Regions from separate parts of the Planococcus sp. PAMC 21323 genome, predicted to be linked through region 1. Evidence: riboswitches for the same ligand, from Rfam matches in the RefSeq annotation. Region 1 holds a riboswitch; each other region holds the start of a gene.
What was found. Region 1 has a riboswitch for S-adenosylmethionine ahead of PLANO_RS13375 (methionine ABC transporter ATP-binding protein). Riboswitches for the same ligand answer to the same signal wherever they lie in the genome.
Positions count from the first base shown of each region.

Region 1 (4,377 bases):
GCTGAATGTAATCGCTGAATTCTACTAGTTCAACTGTATAACCTTTTTCTTCAAGACCAGGAACGATGGCTTGTTTTAACATATCGCTATAAGGCCCTGCTGTAGCTCCTAGTTTAATATCTTTTGAAGGTTCTTCTGTTGTTTCGTTTTCTTCACTACCGCATGCTGCTAAAGCCAATGCACTTGCTGCTACAATTAATCCAAATTTTTTCATGTCATTCTCCCCTTATCGTTTATCTATCGCTTTCGCTGTATAGTCTCCTGCTTGTTGAATTACTTGAACCAGTACGATCAAAATAACGACCGTGACAATCATGATGGTGTTATCGTATCGATAATAACCAAAGCGAATGGCTAAATCGCCTATACCTCCGCCACCTACAACACCAGCCATAGCTGAATAGGCGACTAAGCTAATGATGGTTAACGTAATCCCTTGTACGATACTTGATTTTGCTTCAGGAAGTAACACGTCTTTAATGATCATCCATGGTGTAGCACCTACTGCAATCGCTGCCTCAATTACACCTTTGTCAATTTCACGAAGTGAGTTTTCTACAATTCGAGCAAAAAAAGGAATAGCTGCAACAGATAAAGAAACGCTTGCGGCAACTGGACCAATTGTTGTTCCTGTGATTAATTTCGTTAGCGGAATAAGTGCCACTAACAAAATGATAAAAGGAATGGAGCGTACAATGTTTACAATAAAGCCCACCACTGAATTTACTGGACGATTTTCTAGGAACAAACCTCGATCTGTTATAAACAATAAAATGCCAAGTGGCAATCCAATAATCAGTGACACCGATAGCGAGATGCCGATCATCATCAATGTTTGGAAAAATGCTGTTTGTATTTCTGGCCATAATTCAATAATTCGTCCCCATTCAATTCCCACTCGATATCACCTCCACGATTGCCGCTCTATTTTCTAAATACCGCAATGCCTCCATAACTTCCATTTCAGCGCCTTTCAACTCCATAATAAAGACGCCAAGTGGTCGTTCTTGAATATACTCGATAGCTCCGTGTAAAAAGTTGCCTTTTACCGAAAAGTTCTGCAACATATCGGAAATAACGCCTTCGCCTGCTACACCACCTTTAAATAGCACTTTCACTAAAGTTCCTTTAAATTCTTTCAAAATATGTATTGGAACATTAAAGGATACGACACTAGAAATAAATTCTTTCGTTAGCTCCTTTTGAGGATCTGCAAAAATATCGTATACTTGTCCTTCTTCAATGACTCGTCCGCCTTGCATAATAGCCATTCGATCACAAATTTCTTTTACAACATTCATCTCGTGAGTGATTAACACAATGGTGATGTTCAATTTCCGATTAATTTCTTTCAAAAGACGCAAAATGGATAAAGTCGTATTAGGATCGAGTGCTGATGTTGCTTCGTCACATAACAAGACTGCTGGATTATTTGCTAATGCCCGTGCGATGCCAACTCGCTGTTTTTGACCTCCACTCAACTGTGCCGGGTAAACGTCTCGTTTATCAGACAAGCCAACCATTTCTAGCAGTTCTTCTACACGTGTTTTAATCTCTTTAGAAGGTGTACCAGCCGCCCGAAGTGCAAAAGCGATATTGTCATAAACCGTCTTTTGACTAATCAAATAAAAATGTTGGAAGATCATACCGATTTTCAATCGTGCTTTTCTTAATTGATTGCTGCTCAACTTAGTTAAGTCTTTGCCATCGACTACGACACTGCCAGAGCTTGGTCGCTCAAGCAAGTTGATACAGCGAATCAGTGAACTTTTCCCAGCTCCTGAATATCCAACAATCCCAAAAATCTCACCTTTTCTGACTCTAAGTGAAACCTGATCTACTCCAGTAACGGTGCCGTGTTTCGTTATGTACGTTTTCGTTAAGTTCTCAATATGTATCATAGCTTCCCCCTAGCAACAAAAAGATGCCTCTTTCATCAAGAAAGAGGCATCGAAAAGTTTATTTTCTCGACTTATCTTCCGGAACGCTTTCACATTCCGCAGGACTTGGCACCTTCCCAATTGGGGGTTGCCGGACGTCATAGGGCCTACCCCTCGGTCTCTCTTGATAAGTTAGTTTATTAGATTGGATTTTATATTACAGACATGTTTTCAAAGTGTCAATTAAATTTTGAATGTTTCGTATAATTTTTCTCGACGATCGTCAAAGACCGGGATTCGTTTGCGGACTTCTTCAACTTCTTGTAAATCAATTTCCGCATACCCTATGCCTTCTTCTTTTTTCATGTCTAATCGAATTTCTCCCCAAGGAGCTATAACCATCGTGCTGCCACCAAATTCGTTTTTGGGGTCACTGCCAATACGGTTAACTGCAACGATAAAGCATTGGTTTTCAATTGCACGTGCTTGCAACAGAATACGCCAATGATCGATTCGAGCTTCTGGCCATTCTGCAGATACGAATATAAGCTTCGCATCGTTTAACGCCTGTGCACGAATCCACTCAGGAAAACGAATATCATAGCAAATAACCCCACCATAAACGACATTATCCAATTTAAATGTACCGAGAGTATCTCCTTCTTCTAAATGAATGTGTTCATCCATTAATCCAAAACGATGCGCTTTGTCATATTCAGAAACAAGCTCACCTTTTTTATCGACGACATACATCGTATTATAAAAACCATTATTTTTCTCTGTTGAAACAGAACCTCCAACAATGTTTACTGACTTTTCTTTTGCGAAGCTTTTTAACATCTCCACTGTTCGGTTTGTACTGTCCGCTAACGTATCAAGCTCTGTTAACGCATAACCTGTATTCCACATTTCGGGTAGAACAATGGTATCTGCCCCATTTTCAGCAGCTTCCGCTAAATAGTTCAATACTTGCTGGTAGTTCTTTTCTGGTTCCCCAAATACAATATCCATCTGAACACATGCAACCTTCATATTCTCTCCTCCAGTAGACAAGATAACCTAAATTCTATAAGATTCGGAGTAGAAGTGCAATTATTTCGAAAATGAGGAGAATTATATGGACTTTTCTAACCGTTTACAAAATTTACCCACTCAATTTTTTGCATCCCTCGTTGCAAAAACTAGCAAAGCCGTCGCGGAAGGACGCGATGTCATTAACCTTGGACAAGGCAACCCTGATCAGCCGACACCCGGCCATATCGTTAAAGCATTGCAAACTGCAGTGACAGATCCCAAAACACATAAGTACTCACCCTTTCGTGGAATTTCAACTTTGCGACAAGCTGCAGCAGATTTCTATAACCGCGAATATGGCGTCGAGATAGACCCTGATTTAGAAGTCGCAATTATGTGTGGAACCAAAATTGGTTTAGTGGAATTGCCATTAGCATTGCTAAATCCTGAGGACCTCTTATTGTTACCAAACCCGGGCTATCCTGATTATTTATCTGGCGCCCCTTTAGCAAATATTGATTTTGAACTGATGAAATTAAATCCGCAAAAAGGCTATTTGCCAAATTATGAAGAGTTATCTGAAGATATTTGCTCCCGTGCAAAATTAATGTATTTAAATTACCCAAACAACCCTACTGGTGCAGTAGCCACCAAAGAATTTTTTGATGAAACTATTGCTTTTGCAAAAGAAAATAATATTGCTATTGTTCATGACTTTGCTTATGGTGCTGTTGGTTTTGAAGGCAAAAAACCTGTTAGTTTCTTACAATCTGAAGGCGCAAAAGAAGTGGGCATTGAAATGTATACTTTATCGAAAACTTACAATATGGCTGGCTGGCGTATTGGGTTTGCTGTTGGGCATTCGAAAATGATTGAAGCGCTAAACTTAATTCAAGATCATTTATTTGCTGGGTTATTCCCCGCTGTGCAACTTGCTGCAGCAGAAGCTTTAAACGCCGATCAGCAATGCGTGGATGATTTAGTAACTCTCTATGAAAAACGTAGAAATGTACTTGTCACAGAGTGCGCCCGTATTGGGTGGGAAATAACAGCTCCACAAGGCTCGTTCTTTGCTTGGTTACCTATTCCAACAGGTTTTACGAGTGTTGGATTTGCTGATTACCTTCTTGAAAAAGCTGATATCGCAGTCGCTGCCGGCAGTGGTTTTGGAGATGGTGGTGAAGGCTTTATCCGTGTTGGATTGCTTGTTGATGAAAGCCGTATTGTTGAAGCATTAAAACGAATTGAGAAACTCGAGTTATTTTAAACAGCAAAAGACAGCTTCCCGTTTTTAGAGGAAGCTGTCTTTTGTTATCTATGAGATAAATAGAATGGGTTTATTCGACAATACCGATATGTTCAAACGGGGAAATTCGAACTTTCACTTCCCCTACAATACTCTTTTCAGAAATAAATCCTAAAACTCGAGAATCGGTACTGTTCAAGCGATTATCTCCCAACACATAATAAGATTCCGCGGGTA
Region 1 covers NZ_CP009129.1:2,706,796-2,711,172, forward strand. Annotated here, with positions in the region: gene PLANO_RS13365 (MetQ/NlpA family ABC transporter substrate-binding protein) at 1-214, opposite strand, end outside; gene PLANO_RS13370 (methionine ABC transporter permease) at 227-898, opposite strand; gene PLANO_RS13375 (methionine ABC transporter ATP-binding protein) at 888-1,901, opposite strand; SAM riboswitch class I at 1,970-2,074, opposite strand; gene PLANO_RS13380 (carbon-nitrogen family hydrolase) at 2,124-2,912, opposite strand; gene PLANO_RS13385 (pyridoxal phosphate-dependent aminotransferase) at 2,998-4,161, shown strand; gene lepB (signal peptidase I) at 4,232-4,377, opposite strand, start outside.

Region 2 (4,377 bases), 110 kb from region 1:
GCATCTTTATAATTTCCACCGTTATATTCCTTATCATTTTCGATAGCCACTATCCCAATATGATTAAAGGCTACTCCATAATCACTGTAATACGGCGTTACGGCTAGCGGAAGTATTGCATCGACAAATTCAGGATACATTCTCCCCCATTCTAGCGTTTTCATCCCACCAAGAGATCCACCGATTACCCCAGCTACCTTTTCGATGCCCAGTTTTTTTAATGCTACATATTCCGCTCGGACCATATCCCGTATTGTTAATGTTGGGAACTCTGCATTGTAGGGAGTTCCTGTAATAGGATTTATCGATATAGGACCGGTTGATCCATGACAACCACCCAATACATTAAAAGTAATCACCTGAAAAATAGTTGTATCCACTGGTTTCCCTGGACCTATCATCCCTGCCCACCAGCCCGGATTTTGCTCTGTGCCTACTGCATATTGATCACCAGTCAGCGCATGACAAACCAGAATAACAGGAGCACCTTTATCTCCGAGACGTTCATATGCAAGTTCTACATGTTCTATCGTCTTAGCTGAGTCCAGGGTTAACGAGCCAATGGATACTTTTTTCATGCCGATTCCTCCTTATACTTTTTCTAACACGGTCACTTGTATTGCTTGCTCTAAGTCAGCGATTAAATCTTCAGCATTTTCTAATCCGACAGAGAGTCGGATTAGCTCTTCTGTTACGCCTGATGATTTCAGCTCATCATTGTTTAATTGTTGATGAGTCGTAGATGCTGGATGGATAATAAGTGACTTTGCATCGCCAACATTGGCAACATGGGACCAAAGCTTAATGCTGTCGATTACTTTGCGTCCTGCTTCTCGTCCACCTTTAATACCGAAGTTAACAATCGATCCATAACCATCGTTTTTCAAGTATTTCTTCGCAATTTGATGAGATGGATGATCTTCAAAGCCTAGGTAATTGACCCATTCAATTTGTGGATGCTGTTTTAAATACTCTGCGATAATTTGAGCATTGTTATTATGCTTTGGAATGCGCAAATGCAAAGTCTCTAATCCTTGCAACAATGCATGAGCGCTATCAGGACTTAACGATGGACCAAAGTCACGCAATAATTGAACACGTAATTTTGTCGCAAATGCAGCATTCGGTACATCAATACCATAACGTAGCCCGTGGTAAGTTTTGTCCGGCTCGGTATAGTTCGGGAAGCGTGGATTGTCCCAATTGAATTTCCCTGCGTCTACCGCTACTCCACCAATTGTCGTTCCGTGTCCACCAATCCATTTTGTCGCCGAATGAATGACAACATCTGCTCCAAATTCAATAGGATTACTGCCATATGGTGAAGCAAACGTATTATCAATCAATAATGGCAAACCATGTGCATGAGCAATTTCTGCCACTTTCTCTACATCAAAAACATTTAAACTTGGATTACCGATAATTTCCCCAAATACTGCTTTTGTTTTATCTGTAATGGCTGCTTTAAAATTCTCTGGGTTTGTCGCATCAACAAATTTTGTCGTAATTCCATAACGCGGCAATGTATTTGCAAATAGATTGTAAGTGCCTCCATAAAGACTGCTATCCGCTACGATTTCATCTCCAGCTTCTGCAATGTTCAAAATAGAAAAAGCGATTGCGGCCATTCCTGAAGAAAGAGCTACAGCTGCAGTCCCACCTTCTAGTAAAGCTACTCGTTGCTCAAATACATCAACTGTTGGATTCATAATACGTGAATAAATATTGCCGACATCTTTCAAACCAAATAAATCTTGTGCATGCTGGGTATCTTTAAAAACATAAGAAGTAGTTTTATATACCGGTACACCTCTCGATCCCGTTGTTGGATCTACTTGTTGTCCGCCGTGTAATAATAATGTTTCTGGTTTTAAGTTTGTCATTTTCCATTCCCCCTATTTTTTGTTTTGTAACTGCGAAGGGGGACGAAAAAAGCCCCCTTCGCTAAGAAGAGGGCCGAATATACGGAGTTTTCCTCCTCTTATCTGTCAGAACCTATAACTCCGGTTCTGTAGGAATTAGCACCTTTCCAGACAAAATCGTCTGTTGGTTGCCGGGCATCACAGGGCCTATCCCTCCGCCACTCTTGATAAGAGTATTAAATTTAGTTTTTGATCTTGTTTTGTAGTATAGGAACTTTATTTCTGTTTGTCAACCCTATTAATCAAAATATTTTGAAACCTCACTCTATTTTAAACGTTATCTATTAATAGAATGGAGGAACCGGCTATGTTTATTTGGATTTTGCTATTATTTTTTATCAGCTATTTAATTGGTTGTTGTCATGGCTCTTTGGCGGCACAGCTGTTATCTGGTGTGAATGTCAAAAACGCTGGGATCAAAAATTCTGGTGCCTCGAATGCCGCTATTGTTTTAGGTTGGAAATACGGATTGCTCGTTGCTATTATTGATATCTTTAAAGGTTTTGCGGCAGTTGCAGGGTTACGTTTACTACTAGGTTTAGGTAATTTCTCTCCTGAACTCATATGGACGATGCTATTTATTGGCGGTGCTGGAGTTATTTTGGGTCACAATTTCCCGTTCTTTATGAAGTTTGATGGAGGTAAAGGAACCGCTTCTGTTATTGGCGTCATGATCGCACTCGACTGGAAGCTTGGTATACTTGGCCTATTATTATTGATTGCCGTTTCTCTTATAACAAACTATCTTGTCATTGGTGTACTCGTGTTATATGCAGTTTTCTTTGTAATAGCATTTGTCCCTGCAATTGGATCTTGGCCGCTAGTAATCTCTACTCTTCTTTTCACAATGGCCATTTGGAAACACCGTGAAAATATTATGCGAATAAAGAATGGCAATGAAACAAAAGTATCTTCGATTTTTCGGAAGAAACCTTCAGCACCTATTTAATACGAGTGCAAAAAAAATTTTGTTATTAAAACGATGTCCACCCTGGGCATCGTTTTTCTTTTGCGACAGAATTTTCTTGCTTCGTGTTAAAATAGAATCAAGACTGATTTTAGGGGGATTTATACATGTTTGAATCGTTAATTGAACGACTTGTTCGTTATGCAAAAATTGATACACAATCTGATTTCACAAGTGAGTCAACACCTTCTACACCGGGGCAATGGGACTTACTCCACGAACTAGAAAAAGAAATGACAAGTATCGGACTCACAGATGTTGGTATGGACGATGCTGGGTACCTTTTTGGAACCTTGCCTGCAAATACAGATAAAAAAATTCCGGTCATTGGTTTTCTAGCTCACGTTGATACAGCGACTGATTTCACCGGGAAAAATGTCAATCCAAAACGTATCGATCATTACGATGGCCAAGATATCCAATTAAACGATAGCATCCAGATGACCGTATCTGATTTTCCTGATTTGAAAAATTACGTCGGTCATACGTTGATCACAACAGACGGCACGACACTTCTTGGTGCTGACAATAAAGCTGGTATTGCGGAAATTATGACAGCCATGGATTATTTAGCTCAGCACCCAGAAATCGAACACGGAGAAATTCGCGTCGCCTTTACACCTGATGAAGAGATTGGTCGTGGTCCTCATAAATTTGACGTTGATCGCTTTGGTGCAGAGTACGCTTATACGATGGATGGAGGTCCGCTTGGCGAATTACAATACGAGAGTTTTAATGCAGCGAGTGGTAAATTGATTGTTCAAGGGAAAAGTGTTCACCCAGGATCAGCTAAAGACAAAATGGTAAATGCGCAAACGGTCGCGATTCAATTCCAGCAAGAAATGCCCAAAAATGAAGTTCCTGAACTAACGGAGAACTATGAAGGATTTATTCATTTGAATAGTTTTGAAGGTACTGTGGAATCTGCTGAATTAAGCTATATCATTCGTGATTTTGATAAAGAAAAGTTTGAAGCGAAAAAGCGCCATATGCAAGCTGTTGCAGAAAAACTTCAGCAACAATATGGAGACGAAGCCATTCGTTTAGAAATAGAAGATCAATATTACAATATGCGCGAAAAAATCGAACCGGTTATGGAAATCGTCGACAACGCCGAACGTGCCATGATTACTTTAGGTATCAAACCGAATATTGTTCCAGTTCGTGGAGGTACCGACGGCTCTCAACTATCTTACATGGGACTTCCTACACCAAATATTTTTACAGGCGGCGAAAACTATCACGGGAAATACGAATTTATTTCCGCTGAAAACATGGAAAAAGCTGCACAAGTCATTATCGAAATTGTTAAATCAGCTAAATAAAACTCAAAAAAGACGTATTGGATCTAATCCAATACGTCTTTTCTTCTTATATAATACTTCTGCCATTTTGAGCTAATGCATAATGAATACCATGCTGCAAAGTTTGGAAACACTCGAACTTTGATAAATTGATAGATGCCTCTGTAATGGTCTGGCTCATCTT
Region 2 covers NZ_CP009129.1:2,593,914-2,598,290, forward strand. Annotated here, with positions in the region: gene metX (homoserine O-acetyltransferase MetX) at 1-578, opposite strand, end outside; gene PLANO_RS12785 (O-acetylhomoserine aminocarboxypropyltransferase/cysteine synthase family protein) at 591-1,883, opposite strand; SAM riboswitch class I at 1,979-2,096, opposite strand; gene PLANO_RS12790 (glycerol-3-phosphate acyltransferase) at 2,230-2,871, shown strand; gene pepT (peptidase T) at 2,997-4,214, shown strand; gene PLANO_RS12800 (STAS domain-containing protein) at 4,261-4,377, opposite strand, start outside.
Region 2: linked by a shared signal. The riboswitch ahead of PLANO_RS12785 (O-acetylhomoserine aminocarboxypropyltransferase/cysteine synthase family protein) and the one ahead of PLANO_RS13375 (methionine ABC transporter ATP-binding protein) in region 1 are both predicted to bind S-adenosylmethionine.

Region 3 (4,377 bases), 490 kb from region 1:
AATACCTGTTTCTTCTTCGAATTTTTTATATAGTTCGTCGTCTACGTCATAATGTCTTGCTGTATATAGGTTAACTTCATTGCTATCTGTTTCTTCTTTTTGTTCAGCTGCATCGTCGGTTCCGCATGCAGTTAAAACAAGAAGCAATAACGCTATGATAAGGTATAAAGATTTCTTCATGGATGTCTCTCCCTTTAATATGTAGTTGAGAAGGTAAATGAAAATCATTCTCAACCTCAATTATAAAGAGCTAATTGAGAATGTCAATCATTATCAGCTAAGGATGTGATTTTTTTTAGAGTTGTGTCTAAAAAAGTAAAATATGAAATTTGAATGATTCAAAAACAAAAAACATCTTTTACCGAGTTGGTAGAAGATGTCTTCAATTTAGTAAGGGAGTTATTTAATTAGCGATACTTAAACCTTTACGGCGTGCGACTTGCACAAGCGCTTGAGTTAAATCTTGTATCAAGTCGTCGGAATGTTCAAGGCCGACTGAATAGCGTAATAAGCCGTCAGTGATTCCGCGTTTTTCACGTTCTTCTCGAGGCATAGAACCGTGGGACATGGTTGACGGGTACGATAATATTGATTCAACTGCACCTAAACTGACCGCAAATATTGGGATTCTTAAGTGTTCAACAAAAATACGAGCCGATTTTTTATCAGCTAAGCGGAAGGAGAAGACGGCTCCTGCGCTTTTCGCCTGACGTTCGTGAATCGGATTACCCGGATGGAATGAAAATCCAGGATAATAAACTTCTTCGATTAATGGATGGCTGTGTAAAAATTCAGCAATTAGTCGAGCTGATTCGGTCGATTGAGTTAAGCGCGCCCCTAAAGTTTTAATGCCTTGAATTAGCAAATAAGAATCTTGAACACCTAAAACAGAACCAAAGGTGTTTTGGATAAAACCTAACCGATTGCCGAGATCTTCGTCATTTGTAACGGCCAGTCCGGCAATAATGTCACTATGACCAGATAAAAATTTAGTTGCGCTATGCAAAACAATATCGGCACCGAGTTCTAAAGGGTTTTGATAAAGGGGTGTCATAAATGTATTGTCGACAAATGTTAAGCAACCATTGGCTTTTGCTAATTTTGCAGCAATTTCGATATCTGTAATGTTCATTACAGGGTTTGAAGGTGTTTCTAAATAAATAACTTTTGTATTAGGTTTTATAGCATTGGCCATAGCATTTAAATCGGTCATATTAACAAATGTATACTCAATCTTGAATTTATCTAAAACTTCAGTGATAAAACGATAAGTTCCACCATATACGTCTTCGGAAACTAGGACATGATCACCGGAAGATAGGAGCATAAACGCAGAAGAGATAGCAGCCATCCCTGAGGAAAAGGCAAAACCACGCGTGCCGCCTTCGAGTTCTGCGATCGTTTCTTCAAGTGCGAGACGTGTAGGGTTACCTGAGCGGCTATAATCAAAAGGTCCAAATGAGTCTAAGCTTTTCTGATGAAATGTAGAAGACAAATAGATCGGTACGTTAACGGCCCCAGTGATTGGATCAACTCCGGTAGAGTGAATAAACTTGGTTTCAATACGATCGGTCATATTCAACAACCTCCTCTTTCAATTTTGAAAATGCTTGTGTTAGGTCAGCGATTAAATCATCTACTAGTTCAACGCCAACAGAGAAGCGCAATAAACGATTGCATACGCCACGTTTTGTACGTTCTTCAAAAGGAATATCTGCATGAGTTTGAGTGGCAGGGTAAGTGATAAAGCTTTCGACGCCGCCAAGACTTTCAGCAAACGTGATGAGCTTGATCCTTTCTAAGAATGGTCCAATCCAAAATTCTTCCTGCAACCGGAAAGATAGCATACCGCCCTTACCTGGATATAATACGTCTGAAACTTGCGGCTGACGAGATAAGAATTCTGCAATTGCTTTGGCATTCGCTTCGTGCTGTCTCATGCGTAAGGGTAATGTCTTTAATCCTCGAACCAATAGCCAAGAGTCGAAAGGGGAGAGAACAGCACCAACAGAGTTATGAAATGTAGCGAGTTTGTCGCAAATTTTGTCTCCTTTAGCGACAACAAGTCCAGCCAATACGTCATTATGACCCCCGATATATTTTGTAGCGCTGTGAATTACAATGTCTGCTCCAAGTTGAATTGGTTGTTGGAAAAAAGGGGTTAAAAACGTATTATCTACTATTAATAGAAGTTTATGCTTTTTAGCTAACGCAGCAAAAGCGATAAGGTCGATTTCCTGCATAAGCGGATTTGTAGGCGTTTCGATAAAAAGAGCTCGTGTATTTGCCGTTATTTTATTCTCTGTATCTTGTACGTTTTTAAATTCAGCGTAGATTGGATGGATATTATAAGTCGCTGAAAAATGATCCAATAAACGATATGTACCACCGTAAATATCTTCCGGTACTAATAATTCATCACCTGGACGGAACAAAGATAAAACCAATTGAATAGCCGCCATTCCAGAACTACAAGCATAGGCAGCATCAGCCCCTTCAAGTTTAGCAAACCCTTCTTCTAAAACAGAACGTGTCGGATTTTTAGTCCGAGTGTAATCAAAACCAGTTGATTGACCCAGTCCTTGATGCGCATAAGCGGTGGATAAGTATATAGGTGGGTTTACTGCTCCAGTTGTGTCATCACTGCGATTACCCAATTGAACCAATAAAGTTTCTAAACTCTGCTTTGTCATTTTGCTCATCCTCTCCGCAATAAAATAGGGGCTTTCTTCATAAAAGAAGAAAGCCCCTATCAGGAAACACATTCTTCTCATCTGCTAGGCAAAGCCTATTGGATTTAGCACCGTAGTCTTCGTCAGACTGGTTGCTGAGACTTCATAGGGCCAAATCCCTCCGTCTCTCTAGATAAGAAATATCTTATTAAATTGGTGGTGTTACTGTTTCGATGTTCCTTATCATAAATCATTTGATAGAGGAAAGCAAGAAAGAATTTTAATTAGTTTGAATAAAAAGAAAAAAGAGGCAAGCAGATTAGAAGCGATAATGCAGCTACCATTTTTCAAAGTCTGAGCAAAAAAAAGGATGTATTCATTAAACATCGCTACAATGGAGAGGAATAGGAGTGAAGGTTATTATGCAAATTAAGAAATTCGAAAATATTCCATTGTCTGTCCTCGATTTAGCACCAATCAATGAAGGTGCTGAAACGGCACAAGCATTCAAAAATAGTGTGGATTTGGCTCAACACGTGGAGTCACTAGGTTTTAATCGTTTTTGGTTAGCTGAACATCACAACATGCCGGGAATTGGTAGTTCGGCTACTTCTGTACTGATCGGTCACATTGCAGGAGCAACCAACTCGATTCGTGTAGGTTCAGGTGGCGTTATGCTTCCAAATCACGCACCATTGGTGATTGCTGAACAGTTTGGTACGCTGGAAACCATTTATCCAGGACGCATCGACTTAGGCTTAGGGCGTGCGCCAGGAAGTGACCAAGCGACCGCTCATGCATTGCGCCGTAGTTTGCAAAGCAATGGCGAAGATTTTCCGCAACAAGTAGCAGAATTAGAAAATTACTTTTCAGAAAATCCAGTGGGCCGCGTGCGCGCTTTCCCGGGAACAAATATGAACGTGCCACTGTGGCTTCTTGGATCGAGCGGGTTTAGTGCACAGCTTGCTGCATTAAAAGGGTTGCCGTTTTCATTTGCAAGTCATTTTGCACCAGATTATATGATGCAAGCCTTACAGCTTTATCATCAAAACTTTAAACCGTCAAAAGCGTTGGCCGAACCATATGCAATGCTAGGTGTGAATGTAATTGTTGCCGAAACACAAGAACGCGCGGAATGGTTAGCGACTTCTTCGCAACAACAAATGTTCTCATTAATGAGAGGGGAACCAACAACATTCCAACCACCAATTGATAAATTAGAAGATGTTTGGTCAGACCGTGAAATTGCCATTTTCCGAGATAAATTAAATTCTGAATCGATGATTGTCGGAACACCTGACCTTGTTAAGCAAAAGTTGAAAAACTTTATCTTAAAAACACGTGCCCATGAAGTGATTGTCCATTCACCGATCTTCTATCATGAAGAGCGGCTCCAATCATACAATTATTTGGCGGAAATGATGAAATAAATGAAACTCCTGTTCTCAGAGCAGGAGTTTTTTTTGCATAAAAAATCGCTTTTCCCTATTTTGGAAAAGCGACTTAGCTTTATTAGTGAAGTTCTTTAGCTATCTTTTCATCACGTTGTTGTGCTCTAAATATTTTTTCTTTTTCATCAAATGAAAATACAGGTGCTCCTTCGCCAATCATATTCAGAATCGCATTAAAATCTTCATCTAGACGAAGTTCAACTTCACGTGGATCAAGTACTTTGTGTTCCATTATGACCAACCTCCTCATTTAA
Region 3 covers NZ_CP009129.1:2,215,441-2,219,817, reverse strand. Annotated here, with positions in the region: gene PLANO_RS11185 (Fe(3+) ABC transporter substrate-binding protein) at 1-180, opposite strand, end outside; gene metC (cystathionine beta-lyase) at 404-1,576, opposite strand; gene PLANO_RS11175 (methionine biosynthesis PLP-dependent protein) at 1,560-2,693, opposite strand; SAM riboswitch class I at 2,768-2,872, opposite strand; gene PLANO_RS11170 (LLM class flavin-dependent oxidoreductase) at 3,095-4,102, shown strand; gene PLANO_RS16110 (hypothetical protein) at 4,185-4,355, opposite strand.
Region 3: linked by a shared signal. The riboswitch ahead of PLANO_RS11175 (methionine biosynthesis PLP-dependent protein) and the one ahead of PLANO_RS13375 (methionine ABC transporter ATP-binding protein) in region 1 are both predicted to bind S-adenosylmethionine.